DNA from 2 places in the Caproiciproducens sp. genome. Region 1 is predicted to be linked to the other one. Evidence: riboswitches for the same ligand, from Rfam matches in the RefSeq annotation. Region 1 holds a riboswitch; the other holds the start of a gene.
The links. A riboswitch is a leader RNA that binds a small molecule or an ion and turns the genes downstream of it on or off. The one in region 1 is predicted to bind fluoride.
Positions count from the first base shown of each region.

Region 2: another riboswitch for fluoride. It lies ahead of ACQGQ5_RS12420 (inorganic diphosphatase); the one in region 1 lies ahead of ACQGQ5_RS05645 (redox-sensing transcriptional repressor Rex).

Region 1 is NZ_JBNLXQ010000004.1:182,377-197,164, forward strand. Features, by position in the region: gene pfkB (1-phosphofructokinase) at 1-656, opposite strand, end outside; gene ACQGQ5_RS05625 (DeoR/GlpR family DNA-binding transcription regulator) at 882-1,634, opposite strand; gene ACQGQ5_RS05630 (UvrD-helicase domain-containing protein) at 1,813-5,130, shown strand; gene ACQGQ5_RS05635 (MutS-related protein) at 5,145-6,629, opposite strand; gene ACQGQ5_RS05640 (MutS-related protein) at 6,634-8,211, opposite strand; gene ACQGQ5_RS05645 (redox-sensing transcriptional repressor Rex) at 8,233-8,667, opposite strand; fluoride riboswitch at 8,765-8,835, opposite strand; fluoride riboswitch at 8,967-9,038, shown strand; gene ACQGQ5_RS05650 (fluoride efflux transporter FluC) at 9,173-9,565, shown strand; gene crcB (fluoride efflux transporter CrcB) at 9,565-9,921, shown strand; gene ACQGQ5_RS05660 (universal stress protein) at 9,978-10,760, shown strand; gene ACQGQ5_RS05665 (oleate hydratase) at 10,828-12,603, opposite strand; gene ACQGQ5_RS05670 (TetR/AcrR family transcriptional regulator) at 12,729-13,310, opposite strand; gene ACQGQ5_RS05675 (nickel pincer cofactor-dependent isomerase, group 22) at 13,440-14,735, opposite strand; gene ACQGQ5_RS05680 (ABC transporter ATP-binding protein) at 14,782-14,788, opposite strand, start outside.
Region 2 is NZ_JBNLXQ010000012.1:30,781-45,568, reverse strand. Features, by position in the region: gene ACQGQ5_RS12450 (ABC transporter permease) at 1-228, opposite strand, end outside; gene ACQGQ5_RS12445 (ATP-binding cassette domain-containing protein) at 240-1,172, opposite strand; gene ACQGQ5_RS12440 (sensor histidine kinase) at 1,369-2,436, shown strand; gene ACQGQ5_RS12435 (response regulator) at 2,436-3,056, shown strand; gene ileS (isoleucine--tRNA ligase) at 3,468-6,590, shown strand; gene ade (adenine deaminase) at 6,780-8,576, opposite strand; gene ACQGQ5_RS12420 (inorganic diphosphatase) at 8,717-9,256, opposite strand; fluoride riboswitch at 9,320-9,393, opposite strand; gene ACQGQ5_RS12415 (sensor domain-containing diguanylate cyclase) at 9,437-11,707, opposite strand; gene ACQGQ5_RS12410 (cation-translocating P-type ATPase) at 12,274-14,788, opposite strand, start outside.

The DNA.
Region 1 (14,788 bases):
GCAACCTTTCGGATTCCGCTGCGAACCAGCGTTTTAGCGGCCGTTACGGTTTCTTCCAGCGTATTCAAAGGATTTTTGAGCAGCTTCGAGAGTTCCTCCCTGTTGGGCTTAATCAGATAAGGCGCCGCCTCTACTCCAAATTTCAGCAGATCGCCGTCGGCGTCCAGAAACATTTTCGCCCCCATGGCTGCGCACTCAAAAATCCAGTCACGGTACAAAGTACGGGGCGCGCCTGCGGGCACGCTGCCCGCCAGCACAAGGATGTCGTCTTTTTTCAGCCCGTCCTTCAGCTTTGCGAGAACAGCCCGCTGAACGCTTTCCTCCATGGCTTCGCCAAGTTCGTTGATGTCCGTATTGGTATGGCGGACCGGGTCAATTATTTTTGTATTGGTCCGCGTTTCCTGATTGGTGAAAATAAAATCGGGCTGCAGGTTTACCTCTTTCAAAGCGTCTGCAATTTTAGAACCCGTAGCTCCCCCCAGCACCGTCACTGCACGGCTGGTTCCACCCATCGAAGCAATCACCTTGCTGACGTTGATTCCCTTTCCGCCGGGATCAAGGCGCATGGCTGCAATCCGGTTGACCATGTTCGGGGTAAAATTCGGAATTTCTATCGTCTTGTCTATTGCGGGATTAAGTGTCACTGTTGTTATCATATTGAATCTCCAAGAATTTTATAGAATATTGTCGAAAAATTATTGTTTCAAAACACTTTATTATAATATCAACAATCATTTTGTGATTCAAGTGGCAAATTTTCTAAGTTTTAACAGAATTTTTTTACTAAATCCACAAATTTGTTCAGAAAAATAAAAAAATGCTTTTGTTTTAATAATACAAAAGCATTTTTCTGGAATAACGATTGTTTTAAGAACGATTCTTCAGAGAACTTCTATTCCGTGGGATTGAAAAAAATTCTTCGTTTCGGGGTCCAGACCATCGTCGGAAACCACAATATCGATGTCCTTGAGCGTTGCAAAAGTAAAGGTGTTGGCAATGCCTACTTTCCCGGAATCCATTAAAGCGACTACCCTTTCGGACTTGCGGACAACCGCCTTTTTCAGTTCGTTCTCGTCCTCCACGCCGCAGTTGAAGCCCGTTTCCTGACTGTAACCGGTCACGCCCAGAAACGCGATGCTGAAATTGACATTTTCAACCGCTTTCACGCAGCCGATCCCGTTCACGCTCAGGCTGAAACGGTTCATCTGCCCGCCGAGAACGTGGATCTGCGACTGTGTCAGACGCGCCAGCTCCAGCGCGCAGCTGATCCCTCCGGTAAAAATCAGGTAGGATTCATCGGGGAAAACACGGGCCAGCTCCGTAGCCGTCGTTCCGGAATCGAGGAAGACGGACGTTCCCGGGCGCAGGAGCTTTACCGCTTTTTCGGTAATTTGACGCTTCTTTTCCATATTCCGCGTACTGCGCTTATAAAACAGATCGTCTGTTCCGATCACGACCTCCACCGATTTCGCTCCGCCGTGCACGCGGACGATCTGGCGGGCCTGATCCAGAAACTTCAGATCGTTGCGCAGGGTCATTTCCGAAACCTCCGGAAACGCAACCTTCAATTTCGCAAAGCTGACGGCGCCCTCGCTGTTGACAAGCTCCACGATCTGTTCTCTCCGCTGCTTCATGCTTCCTCCTATCCTTTTGTAACAACAAAAAAAATTATTGAAACAATTATAAAGCATCGGAAAATGCTTGTCAAACGGATCCCTTTTCCTGATTTTCCCAACACAAAGTCCGCGTGTGGTTTTTCACGCTTTTATGCTATAATAGGGGTAAATTCAAGATAAAACGCAGGTGTTAACGATGTTTATTGCCGATTTTCATATCCATTCAAAATATTCCCGGGCCACCAGCAGGGACTGCGTTCCCGAAATGCTGGAGCTGTGGGCGCGGCGCAAGGGTCTCGACCTGCTCGGAACGGGGGACTTCACCCATCCGGCCTGGCGGGAGGAGCTCCGGGAAAAGCTCATCCCGGCCGAAGAGGGCCTTTATACCCTAAAAGACAGCTTTCGCCGGGAGGACGATATTGGGGGAAGCGGCGGGAAGCCCCGTTTCATGATCTCCGGCGAAATCAGCTCCATTTATAAAAAGAACGGAAAGGTCCGGAAGGTACATAATGTCATTCTTCTTCCCAATCTGGAAAGCGCCGAAGCCCTTTCCCACAGGCTTGAGGCCATCGGCAATCTGCACTCCGACGGCAGGCCGATTCTCGGCCTCGACAGCAGGGATCTTCTGGAAATCACGCTGGACGTGTGCCCCGACGCCATCTTTATTCCCGCCCACATCTGGACTCCGCATTTTTCCCTGTTCGGCGCCTATTCCGGTTTCGATGAGATCGAGGAATGCTTCGGGGACCTGACGGGACACATCCACGCGCTCGAAACCGGGCTTTCCTCCGACCCGCCCATGAACTGGCGCGTCTCCGCACTGGACCGCTTCACGCTGGTTTCCAATTCGGACGCCCATTCGCCGGGGAACCTTGCGCGGGAGGCAAACCTTTTCGACACCGGCCTTTCCTACCCGGATATCTCGCGGGCGCTCCGGAACCGTGACACAAAGGAGTTTTCCGGCACGATCGAGTTTTTCCCCGAGGAAGGAAAGTACCACTACGACGGACACCGGAACTGCGGGGTGTGTCTGAAACCGGCGGATACCCTGGCTGCTTCGGGCGTCTGCCCTGTGTGCGGCGGCAGGATCACGGTGGGGGTGCTGCATCGGGTGGAATCGCTTGCGGACAGGGAGGAGGGCTATATCCCCCCTTCGGCCAAGCGTTTTGAAAGCCTGATCCCTCTGCGGGAGGTGATTGCGGCGTCGACCGGCTTCACGGCCGCAAGCAAGAAGGTCGGGGAAAGGTACGGCGGCCTGATCCGCAGCCTTGGCCCGGAGCTTTTTATCCTGCGCGAGGCGCCGCTGGGCGACATTGAGCTTGCGGCAGGCCCGCTGGTCGCCGAGGGCATCCGCCGGCTCCGCGGCGGGAAGGTAACCGTTCTGCCCGGATTCGACGGGGAATACGGGAAGATCAAAATCCTGGATCGGCAGGAGATCGGCCTGCTTTCCGGCCAGACCAGTCTTTTCAGGGAAAAGCGGGGCGATCCGTCCGCTGCGGAGAATACAGGAAAGCGAAAAGGCCGGACGGACAGCCCCCCGGCGGGATCGGAAGCAGAGAACGCGCCGCCGCGGAAAAAAGAGGCGGGCGCGGTTCCGGCCGCCGCTCCGGACGCTTTCAGCGGATTGAACCGGGAGCAGCGGGAGGCCGTCTCCGCCTCCGACTCCACCGTCGCGGTGATCGCCGGACCCGGCACCGGCAAAACACGGACGCTCGTGAGCCGGATCGTCCGCCTCGTCCGGGAATGCGGCGTATCCCCCGCGCAGATTACCGCCGTCACGTTCACAAACCGGGCTGCGGAGGAAATGCGGTCCCGCCTTGCCGCGTATTTCGGGGACAGGCGGACCGTGAAAAGCATGCACATCGGGACGTTCCACTCCATCTGCCTGCAGATTCTCTCCGGAAGAAAGGGGGCGGCAGCGCCCACCGTCATTGGCGAGCAGGACGCGCTCTCCATTCTCGCGGACCTTTTGAAGGACCTCGGGCTCAAAGCGTCCCCGCGGGATGTTTTCAGGGAGATTTCCCTGATCAAAAGCGGCGCGCGGCTGCCGGAAGAAGCTGAGGAAGTCCCGGAGGGGGTCTATGACCGGTACTGTGAACAGCTTGCGCGGTACGGCGTGCTGGACTATGACGACATCCTCCTGAACACGCTGAACCTGTTCCAAAACGGAGAACTGGGAAGCAGGGAGGAGAAAAAACTCAGGAACGCTTTTTCCTATCTTCTGGTGGATGAATTTCAGGATATCAATCCCGTCCAGTACCGCCTGATACAGGAGTGGGGGAAAAACAGTGCGGGAATTTTCGTAATCGGGGACCCGGATCAGTCCATTTACGGATTCCGGGGCTCGGATTCCCGCTGCTTCGACCGGTTCTTTGGGAATTTTTCCGGGGCGCTCCGGGTACGGCTCACGCAGAATTACCGCTCCACCCCCGAAATCATTGGATGCTCCCGGTCCGTTCTGCCGGAAAGAAGCACCGCGGAACCGCCTCTTGAGGCGCAAAGGAGCAGCGGCGCCCGCGTGCGTCTTCTGGAGGCGGACGGCGAGCTGCCGGAAGCGATTTTCATTGCCAAAGAGATCAACCGCATGGTCGGCGGCATCGATATGCTCGACGCGCATGCTTCGTCCCGCCCAAAAGGGAAAAAGCCTTTTCCGGAGCAGACGAGGAGCTTTTCCGATATCGCCGTGCTGTACCGGACCAACCGTCAAGCGGAGCTTTTAGAACAATGCCTTCGGAAAGAGGGCATCCCGTATCTGGTCGCCGGACGGGATGAATTCCTTTCCGACCGCGAGGTACGCAAAGCGGTCGCCTTTTTCCGCTTTCTGCTCGACCCCGCGGACCTGATCTCCCTTCGGCTGTGCCTGAAGGAATGGGGCGTCTGCCCCGGCGGCCGGACGCAGCGGGTGCTGGAGGACTACGCCGGAACGGATAAAAGCGCCGCGTCCCTTTCGGCGCTTTTGGAAACACTCCCCTCTTCCCCGGGAAATCCGCTAACATTCTCCGAACTGCTCCGCAAATACGGACCTCTCGTCCGCAGCGGGAAACCGCAGAAGCTGATAGAAACCTGGATCGGCGATAACGGGCTTCAGGAGGTACGGAGCATGGAGCTGTTTCTCAACATGGCCGTTCTGCACGAAAAAATGCCCTCCCTCCTGCAGAATCTTCTGCTCGGGCGGGAAGGCGACATCGTGCGCAGCGGCGGGAGAAGCTATTCGCCGGACGCGGTTTCGCTCATGACCCTGCACGCGTCCAAGGGGCTCGAATTCCCCGTTGTGTTTGTCAGCGGCGTAAAGGACGGAACGATCCCGCTGAAAAACCGGCGGGGCGACGGTGACCCAGACGAGGAACGCCGGCTCTTTTACGTCGGCATGACACGGGCGCAGGACGAGCTGGTCCTTCTGACTTCCTCCCCGCGCTCGCCCTTCCTTTCCGGCCTGCCCGCGGACCTTCTTTCGGAGGGGACCGCTTTTGAGCGGAAAAAAGCGCCCGAATTCGAGCAGGTCAGCTTTTTCTGACGGACGGCGGGGCGTTACGCCTCCGGTCCGAATATTTTCCGGTACAGGTCTTCTCCGTAAGCCGTCTGAAGAGGTTCCCCCGGCACGATTTTAAACGTACGTTCTCCGTTTTCAAGCCTTTGCGCGCTAAGGAACTGAACCTTCGGGTACCGCGGGCTGAAAAAGGCGGACGCGAAGGTATAAAGATGCGTCACGAAAAAGATTTCTATCCCGTTGTCCGTGAGCGCCTTTGTAATCTGGCGGCAGATTTCGGAGCCCTCCCGCTCATTGGTGGCGGCGAACGATTCATTGAACAGAACCAGAGCCCCGGGAGTCAGGCGGTCGGCAATCTCACTCATGCGGGCAAGCTCCTCATCCAGCTTCCCGCTTGTCATCGTGGTATCTTCCTCTTTTTTGAAGTGCGTAAATACGCCGTTCCGTATCGGCGCCCGGTAATTTTGCGCGCCGACGAACATCCCGCACTGCATCATAAGCTGTGCCTGCCCGACGCTTCTGAGAAAGGTGGATTTTCCTCCCTGATTGGCTCCCGTAATGATATAAAGCCGCTGATTTTCCGCATTCAGTTCGTTTCCCGTTACTCCCGAATCCTTTAACAGGGCGAGGCTGACGTCGTACAGCTCATCGTATTTCCGGCTCTCCGCTTCCAGCGGGAGCAGCTCGGGAATACAGACCGGCATGCCGGCGGTCCGGAGCCTGTCGTATAAATTCAGGCAGCCGACGTAAAAGGCAAGCTCCTTTTGAAGGATAACGAAAAAGCTTTCCACGTGCTCCGCCGACTGCGCCAGCACATTGATGCTTTCATTCATCGCACGGGCGCGGCGGTTGCCGAAATCGGAAGCCCCCGAGTCGTCACGGGGCGCCAGCGTAAAGGACGGGGCAAAATGCCAGTGGCGCCAGAAATGCGTTTTCTCTTTGCGCCGCATCACATAATCGATTCCCTGATTGTAATTGCCGAGTCCGGCGCTGATCAGCATCCCCTTTTCATCCTTCAGCTCATTCAGAAGCGAATGAATCTGTAAAAAATAATCGTCGCCGAGCTCCCGCCACAGCATGGAGATAAAATTTTTAAAGCCTTCGGAATGGAAATTCCGCATATCCGCATCGGTGGCATTGCGCATTTTCATCAGCATTTCCGTGTATATTTTCAATAAATCGACCGCGCTGGAAAAATTGCCGGATAAATTCTGCCGTGTGGACAGCCACGACCAGGATTTGTGTTTCCGCTCCATTGTCTCAACCGTAATATCATAAAGCTTTCTCACTGTTTCGGGGTTGTTGATGCAGTCCTTCAGGACCTCCTGACGATAGCGGATTTCCCGGTCGGTCCGCAAAGGACAAAACAGGGCCGAGCCGCACGCCTCCCGAATCATGGTGTCGTCCCGCGCCATCGCCGAAAGGATGCGGGAAAACTCAAGATCGGCGATCAGCGTGTCCTTCCCAAAACAGGGTTTCTCCTGCGGATTGAAATCCGTATCCTGATCCATCAAGTGTACTTTCAAAATTTCAGCCTCCCTTATGACTGCCGCAGAGTCCGCCGCGCAGCCTTTCGCAGAGCTGCTCATAGGTCAGCCCGTATTTTCCCGCGATGTGCATCGCATAGGCAAGGCCGTCGGGCGGCCTGCGGGTAATCCGAAAAGTTCTTACCGCCGGGTCGTCCTCCCGGACCGAGCTCATCATGCTAACCGTTTCCTCCCCGTGTGCGGCCAGCTCGTCGATAAAGGTGACGCACACGGCGGGAGCGCCCAGCTTCGCAAGGGCGTCCATCATGCGGCCCCCCAGCAGCAGCGCGTCCGTCAAAGTGGTGGAGGAAAAAATCTCGTTGATGACGATGATGCTCCGGGAGGTAGCGCGCCCGAGAAGCCCGTGAAGACGTTCGAGATCGTCCTGCAGCTTTCCGTTCCGGGTGGACAAATCCTCCTCCCGTCCAAAATGGGTGAGGATACTGTCAAAAAGGAGGATCGCCGCTTCCCTTCCCGGCACGCACAGCCCCAGGCAGGAGAGATAATGGATCTGCCCGAAGGCACGGGCAAAGGTCGTCTTTCCGCCCTGATTGGGCCCGGTCACGACGATGATCCGCTCCGGTGTATTCAGCACAAAATCATTCGTCACCGGCTGCCCGGCATCTCCCATGGAAGAAGCCAAAGCCAGATCAAAGCCGTCCCTGTCGTAAAGGTGTTCCGCGTTTTCGCACAATTTCGGGTAACAGAACGGGAGCCCCTTCCCGCGATGCGGCCGGATATATTCCAGCCAGGAGAAGTAGAACTGAATTTCACGGGAAAACCGCGAGACGGTCGGGTCGATAAAATCAAGATATTTTAAACAGAAATGGTCCAGATTCTCAAAAATGTCCCTGTACCAGGAGGCGACCATATTCAGCACGGCCGCCTCCACATGCTGCGCGTACGGTTCTTCGGAAAGCTTGCGGCGGTAATCCGTCCCGTCCCCCTGGCGGAATTTGTCGAACAGCCTGAGAATTTCCTTACTGTGATCTTCCTGCCCCTCATATTTCCGGACACGGAGGACCCCGTTTTTGATCAGCATGCAGTATTCCACGGAAGAAAGCTGTTCGCGCAGCCGGCCGATCTGTCCCCGAAGCTCCGTGAACGCCTCCGTCCCGGTATAGGCGGCCAGATACCGCATAAAGCCGCGCAGTCCGTCCGAGCAAAGCGTCCGGTCCCGCAGCCCATCCGCCAGCCCGGCAAGCTCCGTACAGTAGCTGTCCGCACAGTCGAGCAGACGTCCCTTGGTCAGATAATGATTTTCATAGCTGTTTTCGGACGTGAGCGATTTTTTGATGGCTTCCATGGATTGGCTGAGGCGATAGATGGATTGTGAAAAATCGGAAAAGAATCCGCGCAGCCCGTCGTCTTCCAGCTCCCGCATGACTTTCTGCCGGTAAATAAGGGTATCGCTGTCGCGAAGCGAAGTGTAGAAGAAGCTTTCGAGTCCGTATTCTTTTCTGCTGTTCAGGATCGGCCGGAAGATCTGGTCAAGATAAAGGTCCCTGAAGCAGTCCGGCGCAGCTTCCTTCCTCGGGTTTTTCCACTGCTCCTCAGCCGGAAACAAGATACTGTAAAACACATTGCACACCTCTTCCTGTTTTTAGTGCTTTGACGCATACTCGGCAAGACGTCGGAGCGAACCGGTCATATCCTCGTGATGCACCATTACATGCGGCGGTGCCTTCAGCCGTACCGAGGAATAATTCCAGACCGCGACGATTCCGGCTTTTACCAGCGCGTCGCATACCGGCTGCGCACAGCTTCCGGGCGTCGTGATCACTCCGATTTTCGCGTCCAGCCGGCGGCAGATTTCATTCAGTCTGCCAACAGGGTACACCGGCTTTCCGTACGCGCCTTTTTTGATGATTTTCGGGTCAATGTCAAACCCGGCAAGAATATCAAGGTCGTATGCGGAATAGCCCGCGTAGCTCATCAGCGCCTTTCCCAGCTTTCCGACACCGACGAGGACGACGGCGTCTGTTTTCCTGTCCTGCCGGACGGCCTTCGGACCGGAGGCAGGATTGATTCCTTCCATACCGCACCTTCTTTTGTTTTTTATGATGCGGAAGCCACCGCGCTGCCGCGGCCTTTTCCGGGCGCCACAGTCTGATAACGACAAAAAAGCCGGTGGCTTCCAAACAGAAGTCATCAGCTTTCACGCATTTCGGTATTACCGTGGGAGTACTTCATTCCCAAGGCTATTATAGAACATGCTTTTATAAAAATCAATGGGCAATAAAATTCCGTTCAGTGGATGGCGCCTGCCTGCATTTTTCCTTATAAGCCGTACGCAAACGGAGAAAAGGTTGAAAAATCCGTCATAATTTGCTATAATGCAGAAACGGGAATGAAGTTCTCCCTTAGCGCTGCTAAAATTGCTTTTCAGCTGATGACTTCTATGGGAATCATAGAAAGTGGTCAGCTTTTTATTTTCCTCTTCCGCAAAACAGAAAAATTTACAGTTCAGGCCCTGTTTGTAAAAACAGGAATGCAAATAAGGCCTGGTCGCAGCAATGGAAATGCCAAATTGGGGGGTATCTATGAAAAAAAATATCGCTGTCGCGGTCGGAGGGGCGGCCGGAACCATCCTGAGGTACGCGGTCCATCAGCTTCCTCTGCCCTTTGACGAACTTTACCGTCCCATTCTCACGATCCTGATTAACGTGAGCGGGAGCTTTTTATTAGGCTTTCTGACCATCCTGTTCGCAAAAAAATTCCCGGTGAGCGCCGAAGTGCGCCTGGGTATCACCACGGGCCTGCTGGGAGGATATACCACGTTTTCAACCCTTTGCAAAGAAGCTGTTTTGCTGGGCCTTTCCGGGGATGTCCTTCTTTCGGCGGTTTACGTTTTTGCTTCCGTCCTGCCGGGCCTTGCCGCCGCGTGGCTCGGGATCAGAACCGCAAAGCGGATGGAACGGAGGCGCGCCGCCTGATGGATTTCGTCCTACTGAGCGTCGGCGGCGTCTGCGGCGCAATCGCCCGCTATCAGATCGGAGCCGCCTTTTCAAAAAGAAAAAATCATACCTTTCCCTTCGGTACCTTTTTTATCAACCTGTCGGGCGCATTCCTCCTGGGAGTTTTTTGCGGGCTGGGCATCAGCGGAAATTCCTACCTGCTTCTGGGCGACGGCTTTTGCGGCGCCTTTACCACCTTTTCCACCTTTACCGTTGAAAGCGTGCAGCTCATGCAGCACGACGCCGTCAGGGAGTCCCTCCTGTTTATCGTATTGTCGCTGGCAGCCGGACTTCTTTGTTTTTCGATGGGTTACACAACGGGGAAGCTTTTTTAAAACGAGCCGGGGGACGCCGTTTTCCCGGAAATCATTGAGTTTACGGAGGTGTTGTTATGAGAAGGGTTTTACTTCCGATCGACGGAACAGCGCGGAGCCTGCAGGCGGTCGGTCTGATCAAATCGCTCTATACGCCGGAGGATGTGAGCATCGTACTGCTTATGGTCCGGGAAGATACGGAAACGATGTATTCGGAAGAGGAACTGCAAAAATCCAAAGCGCAGCTGAAATCCACCTTGGACGCGGTGGCCGGACAGCTGCCGGGCTATCCCGTGCGTAAGCAGGTCGTTTTCGGGCGGGCCGGCGATCAGATCCTCGAATGTGCAGAGCAGGATGAAATCGATATTATCGTGATGACCAAATCCACAAAGACCGGCCTGTCCCAGAAAATCGGCTCGGTTGCAGCCTATGTCGTAAAATACGCGAAATGCATCGTTATGATCGTGCCGGAAAATATGCCCAGTGAAAAATCGGCCGGGAACGTGCTGAAATGCCGGCATATGGACGATATCGTTACGCTGAGCGGCCAGATGAGCTTCCGGTCCAGTTCCTGCCTGCTTCCGGTGCAGGCGGGAAAATGCGTGTACAGCATCACCGTGCTGGAGGGAAAGCTGCGCCTGAACCACAGCGCCTACGACCCGGACGGCGGCACATGGTCCGCACCGCTGCAAAACGGCCAGCCGGAGCATTATGACCTGAAAAAGGGAGAGGAAAGAGAAATCCGTCTGGAAGCAGGCATTGCATTCCGTCAGCTCGATCAAATCGAGGTCGTCAACCCGAGTATGACGTCTCTGCTGAAATTTCACTATATCGCACGGTTTGAAAGCCTGGATGAATAACCGGCGGCTTTGGATACGTCACGCCCCTGCGGCCGTCGGACCGCAGGGGCGTGATTGTAATCATCCTTTAAACCACGTGATGCTCTTTCAGAAGCTTTTCAATGTCGGTGCCCTCGGTTTTTTTCAGAAGCAGCTTCATGGCAAGCCTCTCTTTGAACCCAAGCTCCATATCGGTCATTTTCTTGCCGTCGCGCAGGGATACGGTGGAATTCAGCAGGTCCCGCACGTCATACACGCTGCCCCAGACCTCCGGCACGCCGCGGTCGATATCCAACAGGGTATACACCGCTTCCATGCCGGTGCGGATGGAATATTCGGTGGTGAAAATGGTGTCGCGCGCGGTCTCGGCGAACTGGCCGAGAAAAGCGAAATTGACGGCGCCCTTCGGGACGACCAGCGGGCGGTCCCCTTTTGCCCTGGGCATGAAGAACGCGGTGATGTACGGCATCATGCAGGGAATCGTGTTGGCGCTCTTTTCGGCAAGCACGGGAATTTCAGCCTCCGGTACTCCCATATGATACAGCCACTCCATGCAGATTTCCTTACCGGTGCATTCCCGCATGCTTTTTTTGACGTAATTGCCGGGCTTGTCGCTGAACAGGCCGTAAATCCAGCCCACAAGCTGCCCCTTCGGCTGGGAGCGGAACTGCGGCTGGCGGTTGAACGTCCAGCTTAAAAGCCAGTTGGAATCCTTTGCCGTGACGATCCCGCCGGTGACCACCTTCCCGGAAAACGGGTCGCGCCTGCAGATTTTCTGGATATACGGCGGAATGTTTCCGTCCAGGGTGGTGACGGTGGCGCTCATCCAGTTGCTCTGTTCCGGATTATGGCAGAATTTGTCCGGATGGCCGAAGGCCGGATCCTGTGCGGCGATCTTCCGCCACATATCCCAGCCGCCGCCCGCTTTGATCTCCGTGTTGAACGGGGCGGGCGCGTTCTGGCCGCCGAGGGAGGAATTCTCCACGCAGCCGCCGTTGGTGATAAAGATCAGATCATCCTCGGTCAGATCGATATTCTCCGTCTTGCCGTCGTGAAGGACGATCACGCGCTTCGCCGTTTTTCTGTCCTTCCGAATATCGAACTCCACATTGACGACTCTGGTGCCGTAGTGGAACTGCACCCCGTTGGATTCCAGATATTTGATCATGGGCAGGATCATGGATTCGTACTGATTGTATTTGGTAAAACGCAGCGCCGTGAAATCGGGAAGGCCGCCCACGTGATGGATAAAGCGCTTGATATACAGCTTCATCTCCAGAGCGGAATGCCAGTTTTCAAAGGCGAACATCGTGCGCCAGTACATCCAGAAATTGGAGTTCAGGACCTCGCTGCTGAAATACTCGTCGATGCGCTTATTGTAAAGCTCTTCGTCGGGAGTGAAGAACAGCTTCATGATCTCCTCCGCGCCCTGATCCGAAAGCCCGAATTTTTTGTCGGTGTGCGCGTCCTCGCCGCGGTTGACCGTTGCGCGCATCAGCGAATAGTTCGGGTCCTTCTTGTTCAGCCAGTAGTACTCGTCGAGCACACTGATTCCTTCCGTCTCGATGGACGGAATGGAGCGGAACAGGTCCCACATGCACTCGAAATGGTTATCCATTTCCCTGCCGCCGCGCATGACATACCCCAGCTTCTCATAGAGATATCCGTCGCAGGCGCCGCCCGGGATCGGGTCCTTTTCCAGAATGTGGACACGGCTGCCTTTCATCTGCCCGTCGCGGACAAGGAAACAGGCGGCTGCCAGCGCGGCGAGGCCGGAGCCTACAAGGTACGCGGACTTGTGATCGACGCCTTCCGGCTTAACCGGGCGCGCGAACGCTTCATAATTCCCGCTGGAATAATACATAAAAGTTACCTCCGTTTGTTTTGGTTTCTGAAACTATTGTATCCATTCCGGCGGAGGGCTTCCATAAACAGAAAACGCGCTGTGATGAAAATTTCATCACAGCGCGAAAATTGTAAAAAGTTTGATCATTCCGGGCGTTTTGATAAAGGAATATCCGTGCGGTAGTTGTCCAAAGCAGAGGTGATATTGCCGTGGACCAGCGAGCTGAGCCGGTCGATGATCGTCTGAGGCTCCTCTTTCATGCCGTTCTTGATCCAGTCCAGCATCAGCCCTACGAATCCGTATTTGTAGAAATCCGCAATGAACTTTTTATCCTCGTCACGGACGGCCATGCCCTCTGCCTTTTCTTCGACGACGCCGATCAGGAGGTCGTAGGTCAGCCTGTACAGATAGATTTCCACCTGCTCCCGGCTGACGGAATGATAGACATTCATGATGAACGGCTTGTTGGCAAGCACCGCTTCAAAGATCTGCAAAAACCCCTGCTGCCAGGTATCGTATGTCTTTTTCCCCTCCAGAGCCTTGGTCGCGTCCTCTACGCACGACCATTCCACAAGATCAAAAATATCCCTGAAATGGTAATAGAAGGTCATGCGGCTGATGCCGCAGTCCTCCGCAATATCGTTGATCGTTATCTTATCCAGCGGCTTTTGGAGCAGCAGGTTTTTCAGGGAAGCTTCCAAAGCCCGTTTGGTTGTCTGGGACATACGGCGCACCACCTTGTATCTTACAGATCATAAAAAATGCGGCGATCTGAATATTCTTTGCTGTTTTAAGGATAGCATACAATAAAAAAAGGCGGAGCGCAAGTTTGGATCACGGGGGCATAGCCCGCGTTATATTAAATTGTCATGCTCGTCAAAGCGCATTTCATGAGGTCCCCGGATCAAATGAATGTCCTTTCTATCTTTTATTTTATTATATAAGGATTGTGAAATTTCAATTTCGTTCATGGAAAGCGTGTTCTTGATCCGCGCAAGCGTTACATCCTCAAAATCGATTCCGTTGCAGGTGCGGATGGCAAGCAATATCGCCTGTCTGTCGTTGTTCATATACAGGGGGATCCTTCCTCCGTTCAGTGTTGTCGCGGTGATCATATTCGTCCAGGTCGTACCCCAGTCAACGCTCCGAAGGCATTGCCTTGTCGTTACGTCCGCCGAAGCGATCCCGGCTCCGTTATGATGGGATTCTTCGGAAAGGCCCCGGATAAACAGCTTCTGCAAACGGAGAATTTTTGAAAAATCACGCGTTCCGGAATTGTTTCTTCCCACAATATTGGGGTCAAATCCCATTCCGCTTATGTTTTTGCCGATTTCATCAATAACCAGCACATCCAATTCGTCAAACTTGAATTTTGCGATTTTTTCTTTGGCAAGGACAAGCAATTCCCTGTCTTTCTCCATAATCTTTTCTTTTTCCATGACTTCGATCGCGCAAAGCTCATCATAGGCGTTCTGAACGATCCCAATGCCGAAGGCAACCGGCATCAGCTTTAGAAATTTCCCGGCGGCTTCCGGGATCAGCCCGGCAAATCGGTCCAGGCCCACCCGGTGGAAGGAAGAAGCGCCGATATGCTTGGCAAGGCCGATCGCAATCATTTTTGCCAGCCCGCTCTCGTGCGCGCCGCGAAAATCCGTATGGGGCTTTACCTTGTTCAGCAGGATGATGCCGTCTGATTCGCTGGCGTATTTGTCACAGTACAGTTTGGTACCGTCATCCAATCGCGCATATTCCACAACATCCATGGAGGACAGGACGGGGACCCCCATACTGTCCTCCGTAATGTTGTAGCCGGCCAGCACTTCCTTTTGCCCGTCGGCCGTAGCGCCGCCGTGGCTGCCCATCGCGGGGATAATAAACGGTTTTGCTCCCCATTCTTTCAGAATGTCGCATACAGTGCGGACGATCCGGTCAAGATGAGGAATTCCCCGGCTTCCAACCGTCAGGCAGAGCCTTTTATTCCAATACTGTCCTTTGTTTTTCAGATTGTCTTCCATTTGGCGGCGGATATGGGAAGAAATATCCCGGATATTCGCCGGATCATATTTTTGTTCAACGGTAACCATAGAGGGAATCCGGATTTGGTCCATGCCGCGCACGAGGACGTCTGCCGGAGGAAAATCAATATACACAGAAGCTCACCCTTTAATTTAAAAATCTCCTGTAGCAAGGAAACCGCTATCCC
Region 2 (14,788 bases), on a different contig from region 1:
CCCTTGGGAGACTTCCTCCAGCACCGACTGAAAATCCTTGCTCTGTCGGTACCGGTCGTTGTCCACCACGGCGATATCGATGGGATGAAAGGCTTCCGTATTGTTCAGATTGGACAAAGCCATATTGAAGAAGGTGGCAAGCAGCAGCGGGAAAAGCAGGGTCCAGAACATCATCTGCCTGTCGCGGGTCAGGCATTTCAGCCTTGCCGTGAAAAGATGCTGAAACATTCTTCTCCCCCCTAATCCCTGAGCTGTTTTCCGGTGATTTCCAGAAACACGTCGTTGAGGGTGGGCAGCTCGGAATAAATCTTCCCGAAGGTGATCTCATTCTTTTTGAGAAAATCCAGTACGGCTTCCAGATTGTTCTGCCCTTTCCCGGACTTTACGATCAGCAGATGATCGCGGTACTCGGCGGAAACGATATTCGGAAGCTTTTTCAGGGCGGCCAGATGTTCTTTGCTGAAGGAGAAGGTCTCGACCGTGATTTTCTCCCCGAGCGTGATCATATCCTTCAGCTCTTCCTTGGTGCCGTCGGCGATCATCCTTCCCTTATCCAGAATCATGATTCTGGTACAGATCTGTTCCACTTCCTCCATATAATGGGAAGTATAGACGATGGTGGCGCCTTCCTTGTTCAGCCGCACAATGCCTTCCAGAATATTGTTCCGGCTCTGGGGATCGACCGCCACCGTCGGCTCGTCCAGAATGATCAGCTTTGGCCGGTGCGCGATTCCGCAGGCGATGTTCAGCCGGCGAAGCAGGCCGCCGCTCAGTTTTTTGGGGTAAAACTTCCGGAAATCGTTCAGTCCTACAAAATCGACGGCGTCTTCCACCAGCTTTTTTCTTTTTGCTTTGTCCGGGACATACAGCCCGCAGAAGTAATCGATGTTCTCGTACACCGTCAGTTCCTCGAACACGGCGACATTCTGCATGATGATTCCAATGTCCCGTTTGATGTCGTATGCGTCCGGCGCCATGGGCCGGTCAAAAATTTCAATTTCGCCCTTGTCGTATTTTAAAAGGGATAAAATACAGTTGATGGCCGTCGTCTTTCCGGAGCCGTTCGGCCCGAGCAGCCCGAATATTTCCCCTTCCTTCACTTTCAGCGAAAGGTGATCCAGCGCGACCAGGTCGCCGTATCTTTTCACCAGATTGTTCACACTGATAATCATAAGCGGAGCCTCCTTGTTTTCATGCTCCTATTTTAGCGCATAATAACGGGGATGGTCAGTGCCGCCTGTCAGCGTTTGATATGACGGATGTCATGTTCTTCCGTGATCCCCGTAAATTGCGATTGTGAACCGGAAAGAAAGATGGTACTATAAAGAAAACGACGGGCTGCCCGAAAGATAGGAGGAGTTGACCGCAATGATTTTCGTCGATAAGATCATCCTTCTGATCTGCTGCTTTATCCTTTACCTGTGCGAGCCCGGTTTCGGCGCAAGCGTGGTGCCGGTACTGACCGCCGTTGTTTTCACGTGCTTTTTAAGCTATTTTGAAAAACCGGTTTTTCGGGCCGTGCTGACCGGCGGATTTATCGCGGCAAGCGTGTTCCTTCCCGGGTTGACCATATTTCTGCCGCTGATCTGCTACGATCTGCTGTTTGAAAGATTCCAGTTTCTCTGTCTGACCGCGCTGGTCCCGCTCTTGTTCCTCTGGCAGAGCGCGGACGCTGCCGTCAGCGCGGCAGCGTCCGTGCTTGCCCTGTTCTGCGTATTGCTGAAACACCGTACCGCCCGGCTGGAAAAGCTGAGAGCGGATTACAACGAGCTGCGCGACACCGCAAGGGAAATGACGCTCCGGCTGAACCAGCAGAACAGCGACCTGCTGGAAAAGCAGGATTATGAAATCAGCATCGCCACGTTGAACGAGCGCAACCGCATCGCGCGGGAAATTCACGATAACGTAGGGCATCTGCTGTCCAGCTCGCTGCTGCAGGTCGGCGCGCTGCTCGCCGTCAACAGGGACGAAAAGGGGAAGGAAAACCTGCTGGCGGTAAAAGACACCCTGACGCGGGCCATGGAAAGCATCCGCTCCAGCGTACACAACCTGTACGACGAGTCCATCGACCTGTACGGGCAGCTGGAAGAGCTGACGCATAAATTCACTTTCTGTGAGCTGAGTCTGGACTACGACATCCGCAGCAACCCGGACATCCGGCTGAAATACGCGTTCCTCTCCATTGTAAAGGAAGCGCTGGCAAACATTATCCGGCACTCCGACGCAAGCCGGGCGAGCATCACCTGCCGGGAGCATCCCGCGCTTTATCAACTGATTATAGAAGACAACGGGACCGTGAAAGATTACGACGCGGGAAGCGGGATCGGCCTGAAAAACATCACCGACCGGGTGGACGCTTTCCACGGAAACATCAACATCACGACCGATCACGGCTTTAGAATTTTTATCACCATCCCGAAGGAGGCGGCAAATTGATAAGAGTACTGATTGTAGACGATGACAGGCTCGTTTCCAGCTCGCTCAAAACCATTCTGGAAGCGGACGGCGATATCGAGGTGGTCGGGACGGGCTCCAGCGGAAGTCAGGCGATCGAGCTGTACGGCGAGTGCAGGCCGGACATCCTGCTGATGGATATCCGCATGGACGGGATGACCGGCATAGAGGTGGCCGAAATTCTGCTGAAACGGGACCCCGACGCGAAAATCCTGTTTTTGACCACCTTTTCCGACGATGATTACATCATCAAGGCGCTGCGGATCGGCGCGAAGGGCTATCTTTTAAAACAGAATTTCGAGAGCATCGTGCCTTCCATCAAGACGGTCGCGATTGGGCAGCGGGTGTTCGGGGATGAAATCATCACCAGAATCCCCGCCATGCTCAGCAGCGGCACGAGGGACGATTTCAAGGAATTCGGCCTGAGTGAAAAAGAGACGGAAATCATCACACAGGTCGCGAACGGCCTTTCCAATAAAGAGATCGCGGAAACCCTGTTTTTGAGCGAGGGAACCGTGCGCAATTACATCAGCGTCATCCTCGAAAAACTGGAACTCCGCGACAGAACGCAGCTTGCCATTTTCTATTATAAGCATTCCTGACTTTCCGTTTTCTCCGCATTGCTCCAGGCGGCGGTGCCGGTAGCCGGACTTTCCTTCCGCACACGATAGCTTTCGATTTTTTGCGTGTGGAAGGGAGGGTGAGGATATTTGACTTTTTTTGATTCCTGTGCTATGATTAATTTCTGAAAATATGATAAAAACGTTGAAAGAGACAGTAGGATTCAGACAAAAAGCAAAGCGAGCCGGTGACAGTGAGAGTCCGGCCTGAGTCGTTTGTTTCCGAACATCACTCCTGAGTTCCAGGCTGAAAGAGTTCGTCGACTAAGCTTTGGCGGGTTTCCCCCGTTACCGGGAACACATATGACAGTATGCAGCAATAGGTGGTATAACGAAGCGAAGCCTTCGTCCTGTTCTCAGGGCGGAGGTTTTTTATTTTGGGAGGTTTCAGCAATGTACGACAAGGTTCCCGCAAATTTAAACTTTGTAGAACGCGAAAAGAAGATCGAAAAGTTCTGGGAAGAAAACAAAATCTTCGAGAAGAGCATCGACAGCCGCAAAAACGGAAAAACCTATATGTTTTACGACGGTCCGCCGACCGCGAACGGCAAGCCCCACATCGGCCATGTCCTGACAAGGGTCATCAAGGATATGATTCCCCGCTACCGGACGATGAAGGGCTATCAGGTCCCCCGGAAGGCCGGCTGGGACACGCACGGGCTTCCCGTGGAGCTGGAGGTGGAAAAATTCCTTCACCTGGACGGCAAGGATCAGATCGAGCAGTACGGGCTGGAACCCTTCATCAAGCAGTGCCGCGAAAGCGTGTGGAAATACAAGGGCATGTGGGAGGATTTCTCCCGGACCGTCGGCTTCTGGGCGGACATGGAGCACCCTTACGTGACCTATGAAAACGATTATATTGAGTCCGAATGGTGGGCACTGAAGCAGATCTGGGAAAAGGGCCTTCTGTACAAGGGCTTTAAGATCGTCCCCTACTGCCCGCGGTGCGGGACTCCCCTTTCCAGCCACGAGGTGGCCCAGGGGTACAAGGACGTCAAGGAAAAATCCGCGATCGCGAAATTCCGGGTAAAGGGCGAGGACGCCTTTATTCTGGCGTGGACAACCACCCCCTGGACGCTGCCGTCCAACGTGGCCCTGTGTGTGAATCCCGACGAAAGCTACGTGAAGGTGAAAACGGCGGACGCCGTCTATTACCTGGCGGAGGCCCTTGCCCCCAAGGTGCTGGGGGAAGAATACACCGTGCTGGAAACGTATGTCGGAAAAGACCTGGAATATAAGGAATACGAGCCGCTCTTTGACTTTGTAAAACCGGACAAAAAGTGCTGGTACGTCACCTGCGACCGCTACGTTACGCTGACGGACGGCACCGGCGTGGTCCATATCGCGCCCGCCTTCGGCGAGGACGACGCGAATGTCGGCCGCAAATACGGCCTGCCCTTCGTACAGCTGGTGGACGGAAAGGGCGAGATGACCAGGGAGACCCTCTGGCCGGGCATGTTCTGCAAGGACGCCGACAAGGAGATCCTGAAAAACCTGAACCAGCGCGGGCTTCTGTTTGCCGCGCCCGCTTTTGAGCACAGCTATCCGTTCTGCTGGCGCTGCGACACCCCGCTGATCTATTACGCCAGGGATTCCTGGTTCATCAAGATGACGGCGGTCAAGGACGATCTGATCCGCAACAACAATACCATCCACTGGATTCCGGAAAGCATCGGCAAGGGCCGCTTCGGCGACTGGCTGGAAAACGTGCAGGACTGGGGCATCAGCCGCAACCGCTACTGGGGCACCCCGCTGAACATCTGGGAGTGCGAGTGCGGGCACAAGCACTCTGTCGGCAGCATTGAGGAGCTGAAAGCCATGTCCCCCAACTGCCCCGAGAATATTGAGCTGCACCGGCCGTATATCGACGCGGTGACCATCACCTGCCCGAAATGCGGCAAACAGATGAAACGCGTGCCGGAGGTGATCGACTGCTGGTTCGACTCCGGTTCCATGCCGTTCGCGCAGCATCACTATCCGTTTGAGAATCAGGAGCTTTTCCATCAGCAGTTCCCCGCCGACTTCATTTCCGAGGCGGTGGACCAGACAAGAGGATGGTTCTATTCCCTTCTTGCGATTTCCACCTTGATTTTCAACAAGGCCCCGTATAAAAACGTCCTCGTCCTCGGCCATGTGCAGGACGAGAACGGGCAGAAGATGTCCAAATCCAAAGGCAACGCGGTCGATCCGTTCGAGGCGCTGGAAACCTACGGCGCGGACGCGATCCGCTGGTACTTCTACAGCAATTCCGCCCCCTGGCTCCCGAACCGTTTCCACGGCAAGGCCGTGACGGAGGGCCAGCGCAAATTCATGGGGACGCTGTGGAACACCTATGCTTTCTTCGTACTGTACGCCAATATCGACGAATTCGACGCCGCCAAATACACGCTGGACCGCGGCAGCCTGACCGTCATGGACAAATGGCTGCTGTCCCGCCTGAACACCTCTGTGAAAGCCATCGACGGCCATCTGGAGAACTACCGGATTCCGGAGGCGGCGCGTGCGCTTCAGGATTTCGTCGACGAAATGAGCAACTGGTATGTCAGAAGAAGCCGCGAGCGCTTCTGGGTCAAAGGGATGCCGCAGGACAAGATCAACGCCTACATGACGCTGTATACCGCGCTCGTCACCATAGCGAAAACGGCGTCTCCCATGATTCCGTTTATGACGGAGGATATTTACCGCAATCTGGTCTGTAAAATCGACCCCTCCGCGCCGGAAAGCGTCCATCTCTGCGATTTTCCGAGCGTCGACGAATCCCTGATCGACAAAGAGCTGGAAGAAAACATGGAGCTGGTGCTCGACATCGTCGTGCTGGGCCGCGCGGCGCGAAATACCGCCAACATCAAGAACCGCCAGCCGATCGCGAAAATGTATGTCCGTTCGGAAAAGCCGCTGAGCGAATTCTACCGGACCATCATCCGCGACGAGCTGAACAGCAAGGAAATCCTGTTTACCGAAGACGTCTCGGACTTCACCTCCTACCACTTCAAGCCGCAGCTTAGAATTCTGGGGCAGAAATACGGCAGGAAGATCGGCGAAATCCGCACCGCGCTCGCCGGACTCAACGGAAGCGCGGCGAAGAAGGAGCTCGACGCCAACGGCGCCCTGACCCTCGCCCTTTCGGACGGGGAGATCTCCCTGACCCCCGAGGAACTGCTGATAGAAACCGCGCAGGCGGAAAATTACGTTTCCATGGCGGACAACGGAATCACGGTGGTCATCGACACCCATCTGACGGAAGCCCTGATCGAAGAGGGCTTCGTCCGCGAGATCATCAGCAAGATCCAGACCATGCGCAAGGACGCGGGCTTTGACGTGACCGACCATATCGTCGTCTATGAAAAGGGAAACGACCGGATCGCGAAAATCATTTCCGACAATCTCGCCTCCATTCAGAACGACGTGCTGGCCGAAGAAGTCAGGCTGGACGAAATGGCGGGCTTCGCCAAGGAATGGGACCTGAACGGCGAAACCGTCGAGCTGGGCGTTCAGAAAACTGGCGCGGTAAAATAGGATTCCGGAGCAATAAAGCTGAAACGGGCTGCCGCAAAACTTTCGTTTTGCGGCAGCCCGTTCGTTGTATAAGGAAATCGCCGGAGCACTTTCACTTGAAATGTTTTCTCCCCACCCCTGACCCTTCCGGTTTTTGCTTGCTCTGTGTGCGGGAAGGGGGGGATAGGATGTTCCCACGGCAGACATCTGTTATTCTTCCACAAAGAGCGGAGTAAACCGGAATTCCGTACAGTCCACCAGCCCCCTGTCGGTCAGGCGCAGTTCGGGCAGGCAGGCAAGCGGGATCAGCGCCATGGTCATAAAGGGAGAAACCATGCCGCACCCGATCTTTTCCCACGCCTCGCTCAGCTTTCCGACGATTTCAGCCATTTCCTCCACCGGCTTGTCGTTCATCAGGCCGGCGATCGGGAGCGGAACCGTCCCCAGAACCCTGCCGTTCTGTACGGCGGTCATTCCCCCGCCGCACGCGATCAGCGTATTGGCGGCCAGCGCCATGTCCTCGTCGTTGGTGCCGATCACCAGCAGGTTGTGCGCGTCATGCGCCACGGTGGAAGCCATGGCCCCGCACCGGATACCAAACCCTTTGACAAAGCCGAATCCGGCCTTTCCCGTTTCATGGTGCCGCTCAAAGACCGCCGTTTTCAGGACATCCTGTTCGACGTCGGAACCGACCCGCCCGTTTTCCACCCTGAGCGAAACATGCCGTTCGTAGGAACCGACCCTGGCGGGGATCACTTCAATGACGCGGGCGGTCACCCGTTCGCCCTTCGCGGGAATGGCAAAGGACTCCGGCGTAATGGGATTTTTGATATGCATGGATTCCGTCGCCCACTTCGGGTAATGATAGGGCGGGAGTTTTTCGGTAAGCTTTCCGTTTTCCGCCGCAACGGCACCGTTGATCAGCACCCGCGTAACGTCCAGCCTGTCCAGGCTGCCGATAAAAACGATATCCGCGCATTTCCCGGGCGTAATGGACCCCAGCTCGTGGTCCATCTGAAAGCACTGGGCGCAGTTGATGGTGACCATCTGAATGGCGGTCATGACATCGATTCCCTCTTCCACCGCGCGGCGGACGATGTGGTCCAGATGCCCCTGATTCAGCAGGGTGTGCGGATGGGTATCGTCGGAAATCAGCACCCCGAACCGGGTGTCAATTTTATTTTCGGTAATGCTCTTCGCCACCTCATGAAGGTCTCGCCACGCCGAACCTTCCCGCAGCATGGCGTACATGCCGAGCCGCATCTTCGCCAGCGCGTCCTGCGCGCGGGTGGACTCGTGGCAGCAGCGCACGCCGGAGGCAATATAGGCGTTCAGCCCGCGCCCCGTCTCCGGCATGGAGTAATGACCGGTCACGATCCTGCCCGCCCTGAGCGTTTCGGCGATCTCGCCGTGCATCTGCGGGTCCGAGTTCAGCACGCCCGGGAAATTCATCAGTTCCCCAAGGCCCACCACGCTGTCCCACCGCATGGTCTTTGCGATCTCCGCCGGGCCGATGGAGGAGCCGGTATCTTCAAAGCCGGGAACGGCGGGAACACAGGCCGGTGTGGTGACCATCGTTTTCAGCGGGGTCCTTTTGGAGTCCTCGATCATGCAGGAAACCCCGTCCAGCCCGAGGACGTTGCAGATTTCATGCGGGTCCATATAGATTCCCACCGTGCCGTGAGGAATGACCGCCCGCGCGTATTCCCCCACGCTCATCATGGAGGATTCCACATGCATATGCCCGTCCAAAAATCCGGGGGCGATATACTGGCCGGCTGCGTCCAGGACGGTTGTACCTTCTCCGATACAGTGCTTCGCGTCGCCGACAAGGGCGATCCTGCCGCAGGAAATGGCCACATCGGTATCCGGCAGGATTTCCCCGGTACAGACATTCACCAGTCTGGCGTTGATAATCACGGTTTCCGCCGGAACGGCGCCCTGCGCGATCGCGGCAAGCGTCCTGCCGGATTCCCACAGCGGAGAAGTACAAAACTTGTTAATCATCACAGCACCCCTTTACATGTTTTTCATTCTATATTAAACGTCATCAAAATGCCTGTCAAGCATCTTTTACTGCCGCAAAATAAAAAAGGCGCCCCGCAGCGGCCGGAAGCCGCCGGAGCGCCCGTTTCCGACAGGGGAGATCAGGCGTTGGCACCGCCGAATTTTTCCGTGTAAGCGTCGATGCTTTCCTGTATGATCCGTTTCGCGTCCTGCACTCCGCGGATGTAGTCCACCGCCGTGGCCTTGCCCTCCAGTTCCTTATACACCGCAAAAAAGTGAATCATTTCGTCAAAAATATGCGGGGGCAGCTCGTCGATGTTCCGGTATTCGTTGAAGGTCGGGTCGCCGAACGGGATCGCGATGATCTTGTCGTCCACAAAGCCCCCGTCCTCCATGGAGATCACCCCGATGGGGTAACAGCGCACCAGAGAAAGCGGCTGAATGTCCTCGGAGCAGAGCACCAGCACGTCCAGCGGATCGTGATCCGCCGCGTAGGTACGCGGAATAAAACCGTAATTCGCCGGATAATGCGCGGAAGTGTACAGGATACGGTCCATGGAAAGAAAGCCGGATTCCTTATCCAGCTCATATTTCGTCTTGCAGCCCTTGGGAATTTCAATCACCGCGAAAAAGCTGTCCGCATGAATTCTGTCCTGAGAAATCTCGTGCCAAATATTCAAAAAAAGTCCCTCCTGCATCTTGAATTTTCTGATTTGCAAATAAAAAAGCCGACAACCCGCTGTGATATCACAGAAGTCATCAGCTTAAAAAGCAATTTTAGCGTTTGCTACGGGAGAACTTCATTCCCGGTTTTTATTATAGCACAATACAAAACATCCTGTCAATAAACAGAGGGGTTCTCATTCCTGCGCAAACCATCGGACGCAGTCGCGCCCTTCGTTTTTCGCCAGGTACATCGCCTTGTCCGCGCGATTGATCAGGTCGTACAGGTTCACCCGCTCCTCTTTCCCTTTTGCGACGCCGATACTGACCGTCACGTGAATACGGTCGTTGCCCTCAAAGGAATAGCTGCAGCTTCTGATTTCCCCGTTCAGCTTTTCCGCCAGCAGGCTGACGTCCGCCTGTTCCATGTCCCTGAGGAAAATGAGGAATTCCTCGCCGCCGTACCGCCCTACCACTGCGCTGGCCGGGATACACCGTTTGCAGATATTCGCGATGTTTTTAATGATTTTATCGCCGAACAGATGGCCGTATGTATCGTTGACGGCCTTGAAAAAATCGATGTCCAGCATCATTGCGTAAAAATCGCAGCCGGCTTCTTTGGCTGAAATATATTCCATAATGCCGAGCTTCATCAGCTGCCTTCGGTTGTAAATACCGCTCAGCTCGTCATACAGGGCCAATTCTTTGATTTTTTCATAGGATTTTACGTTTTGAAGCGCCAAAATCGACTGCTCCGTATAGATATCCACCAGCTCCAGGTCTCCGGCAGAAATCTCCCTGCTTTTGCTGACAATCATTTTTATAACGGAGAACAGCTTATGATTATAGTAAAGAGGCTTTGCGATCAGGACTTTTCCGTCTCTGTCCCGGCTGTAAAGATCGTGTACGCAAATTTTTCCGCCGCCGTTTCGGTTCTCGGGCTGATTTTGATCCCTGAGGGCGATCCTCCCGGAATACCTGCGGCAGACCACCTTTTCGTGATTCAGTTTGGTCACGATATAACCCAGGTTCTCGTTCACCCGCAAAACCATGACGGCGCTTTCAAATTCGATAATCTGATACAGATTTTCCAGAATGCTGACCAGAAGGCCCTCGGTTTCCAAAGTGGAGACCATCGCTCTCAGTCCGTTGTTGAGTTTTTCCGTAACGCTCCTTTGCTTCATCGCGTATTCCAGCTTCAGGTTTTTGATCCCGACCTCATTGGCCAGCTTTTCGTTCAGCAGGGTGCTTTCCCTGAATCTTCCCACCTGCAGGAAGACCTGAATGAACGTGACGACGAGCATTGCGATCGGAGTGTAATAAAGGTTTATCACGGTAAGCCCGTTATTTTTCAGGATATCCACAATGGACAGGAAAAACAGGAGCAGAACGCTCAAAAGGTTGATTTCGGCGTTTTCGTATTTTTTTCTCATTGCGCGCACCAGCGTCACAAGGCAGTTGGCGACGGCGACGGGAATCATCGCTTCCAGCAAAACAACCGGATACAGCATATACCGGGCCGGAAGGAAAACGCCCACAAAAACAATGGCGGACACCGCCGCTCCGCTGGCACGCATAAACCTTCTGCTCGACAGTTCCTGATACTGATAGTAAAAAAACAGGCACATCAGCTGGATCACCAGGAAATTGACCAGATACAGCTTGGTGTTGAATTGAAAATTGATGCCGGGGAAAATCTTATTGAAATAGCACTCGCCGTACAGCAGCGGGCGCAGGGAGATAGCCGCCGCAAAAAGCGCCAGACAGATGTGGGCCTTGTCGTGAGAACGCACAAAATACAGCAGAAAGAAAAACACCGACATCACAAACAGGGACGAAAAGAGAAAGGTGTCCATAAACAAGCCCTGATCGCCCAGCCGCTGGATCTGCTGCTGGGTTCCCACCAAAATGGGAATCGTCAGGCCCGAACGGAAATAATCGAAGTTGGAAACCTCTATCAGAATTTCCGTGTCTTCCCGCTGCGTCTGAAAGAAAACAGACTGCGTCGTCCACTGCGGTCTGGATTCCGCCGCGGTTTTCCCGACCCGGCCGCTTTCGAAACGCGCGTTTCCGTCGATCCACAGCCGATAGGAAGAACCGATCTGGGGAAACTTCACCCCAAGGCAAAGGCCCTTCGGCGCTTTCAGAACCACCCGGTAGACGGCGTATCCCTCCTGTGAATAGGGTTTATTGTCCGCATCACGGTACGCCGTCCAGTTTGCGGGAACCGGAACAAGCTGTTTGTTGTCCGCATCCGTTATCCTCCCCCGGGGGCTCACCTGCCGTCCCCAGTAAAACTCCCAAACCCCGGTCATCGGAACAGGTGAGGAAAGGCCGGCGGCGCCGATATCCAAAACGCCGTTCGAAACAGCGTTCCCCTGCCGGCCGGTCCCCGAAACAACCGAAACCAGAGTCAGGCAGAAGGATACAATCAGCAGCCCGTCGGCAAATTTGATAAACCTTTTCATGGATACCCCCCAAAAACACATGGGAACCGCCGGCAGGCGCCCGGCCGAAAATCGATCCGCATGGTTTTCGCCGTTACGGCGCCCGGTCGGTATCATCGCAAATACTCCCATACACCCTGTGTTATATGTACTTTAAAAGTACCTATATTTTAGCACAGATTTCTTTCAATAACCAGATTGGGCCCCAAATTTATTGTCAAAACTTTTTGTTTTCCAGTAATATTCCGGCACAGGCCGGAATGCAGAAATGCGAAAAAAAGAAAAGGGACGGAAATCCCATTCGGAATTTCCGCCCCTCCAAGCTCGTATTTAATTGTCAAAACTTGAGAATCAATGAGTTCAGCCAAACTTATCCTTGGGTCTTCATAAAGGCGTTACTGCACGGATCATGATAGGTTCCCAGACTGATCTGTTCAACTTAACCATCTCCCAGTATTCATGATTAAATCTTTGCTTGCCAATCTTTTTTCGTTTAAAAGGGTACTGATCCGTTAAGAATCATTCAATGTACCCAGAACTTATTATGTGCTCCCGATTCGTTTTTATTCCGCCGTACCGAAGAGAAATCAATTCCCATAAGTGGAATTTTTTGCGAATTTTCTTTGGAACACTTTCACGATTTCCACAATCGGAATTACTGAGAAAGCAAGCAGCAGCGCGACTGAATACTCCAGCAGGGAGATTTCTTCAAACTGGAAGGCAAACGCCAGAGCAGGGATATAGATCACGGCCGTGGTCAGCAGCAGCGACACGAGCATGGCGCCGATCAGGTATCCGTTCTGCTTCTTCATGCTGAAAATCGAATGGCGCTGGGAACGCATGTTGAAGGAATGGAAAATCTCCGCCATCGACATGGTCAGAAAAGCCATGGTCATGCCGTCGGCGCTGTTGGTGATTTCCCAGGCCCCGGATTCGAGAAAATGGCCGATGAAATACGCGGACAGGGTGACAACCGTGACCAGAACCCCCTGATAGGCGACGTCCGTGCCGAGTCCTCCGGCAAAAATGCCGTCGCGGGGATTGCGTGGACTGCGCCGCATGAGGTCCTTTTCCCCCTCCTCCATCCCGAGTGCCAGGGCCGGGAAGCAGTCGGTAATCAGGTTGATCCAGAGCAGGTGCACCGGCTTCAGAATGACAAAGCCCAGAAGGGTGGCGACAAAAATGGAAAGCACTTCGCTCAGGTTGGAAGCCAGCAGAAACTGAATGGCCTTCCGGATATTGTCGTAGATTCTTCTGCCCTCCTCCACCGCGGAAACGATGGTGGCGAAGTTGTCGTCCGCAAGCACCATGTCCGCCACGTTTTTGGTGACGTCCGTGCCCGTAATTCCCATGCCCACGCCGATATCGGCGCTTTTGATCGACGGGGCGTCGTTGACGCCGTCGCCGGTCATGGCGGTAATCATCCCGTTGGTTTTCCATGCGTTGACAATACGGACCTTATGCTCCGGCTGGACTCTGGCGTAAACGGAATAATTCCCGATGGTATCCTTCAGCTCGTCGTCGCTGATTTCGTCCAGCCGGGCGCCGGTAATCGCCTGCGACTCGTCCGTGATGATCCCCAGCTGGGTCGCAATGGCCACCGCCGTATCGCGGTGATCGCCCGTGATCATGACCGGACGGATGCCGGCCTCCCTGCACTCCTGAATCGCGTCCACAACCTCGGGACGGATGGGGTCGATCATTCCGGTCAGGCCGATCAGGGTCAGGCCGTTTTCCAGATCGGACGGCTCAAAGGAAGCGGGCATGCCGTCATATTTCTTAAATGCCGCGCAGAGCACGCGCAGGGCCTTGCCCGCCATCGCCTTGTTCTGCGTGTGGATTTCCCCGCGCAGGCCCTCCGTCATCGGCACGGCCTGGCCGTTTTTGAGGACATGGGTGCATTTTTTGATGACCTCGTCCGGGGCGCCCTTCGTGTACTGGATATAGCTTCCGTCAGCGAGAGAATGAACGGTGGACATCATTTTGCGCATGGAATCGAACGGCGCTTCGCCGACGCGCGGATTGGTCTTTTTCAGCTCGTTTTTATCGAGCTTCAGGCTGGCGGCGTAGCTGACAAGCGCCGCTTCCGTCGGTTCCCCGGTGACTTCGCCGTCTTTGCCCAGCTCGGCGTCGCTGCACAGGGCCATTGCGGTGGCAAGCAGCGGCTCGTCTTCCGAGTAATGCTCCACGACGGTCATTTTGTTCTGTGTCAGCGTGCCGGTTTTATCGGAACAGATCACCTGCGCGCAGCCGAGCGTTTCCACCGCCGTCAGCTTCCGGATGACGGCGTTTCGTTTGGACATGTTGGTAACGCCGATGGAGAGCACGATCGTCACGACGGTTGCGAGCCCCTCGGGAATCGCCGCGACGGCAAGGCTGACCGCGACCATGAAGGTGTTCAGCACGACCTGGCCGCTGAAATCTCCCGATTTAATCAGGCTGAACGCAAAGATGAAAATACAGATGCCGATGACCAGACGGCTCAGGATTTTGCTGAGCTGATTCAGCTTGATCTGGAGCGGGGTAACGCTGTCCTTCGCGTTTGCGAGCGCGTCGGCGATTTTTCCCATTTCGGTATCCATGCCGGTCGCGACGACCACCGCTTTTCCGCGGCCGTAAACGACGGTGCTGCCCATGTACGCCATATTTTTGCGGTCGCCGAGCGGCACTTCCTTCTCTTTTTTCAGCGTCAGCGCCTGAATGATCTTGTTGACCGGCACCGACTCGCCCGTCAGGGCGGCCTCCTCGATTTTTACGCTTGCGCTTTCAATCATGCGGCAGTCGGCCGGGACGGCGTCGCCCGCTTCCAGCAGAACCACGTCGCCGGTGACCAGGTCTTCGCTTTTCATCGTCACGACGCTGCCGCCGCGCAGGACCTTCGAGGTCGCGGCGGACATTTCCTGCAGCGCTTCAATCGCTTTTTCCGCCTTGCTTTCCTGATAGACGCCAAGCACCGCGTTGATCAGGACGACGATCATAATGATGAAGACATCCGCAAAGGATTCGTGCGCGTAAAACGCGGTAATACCCGAAATGACCGCGGCGACGATCAGGATGATGGTCATCGGGTCGCCGAGCTGCTGGACAAACCGCCTCAGTACG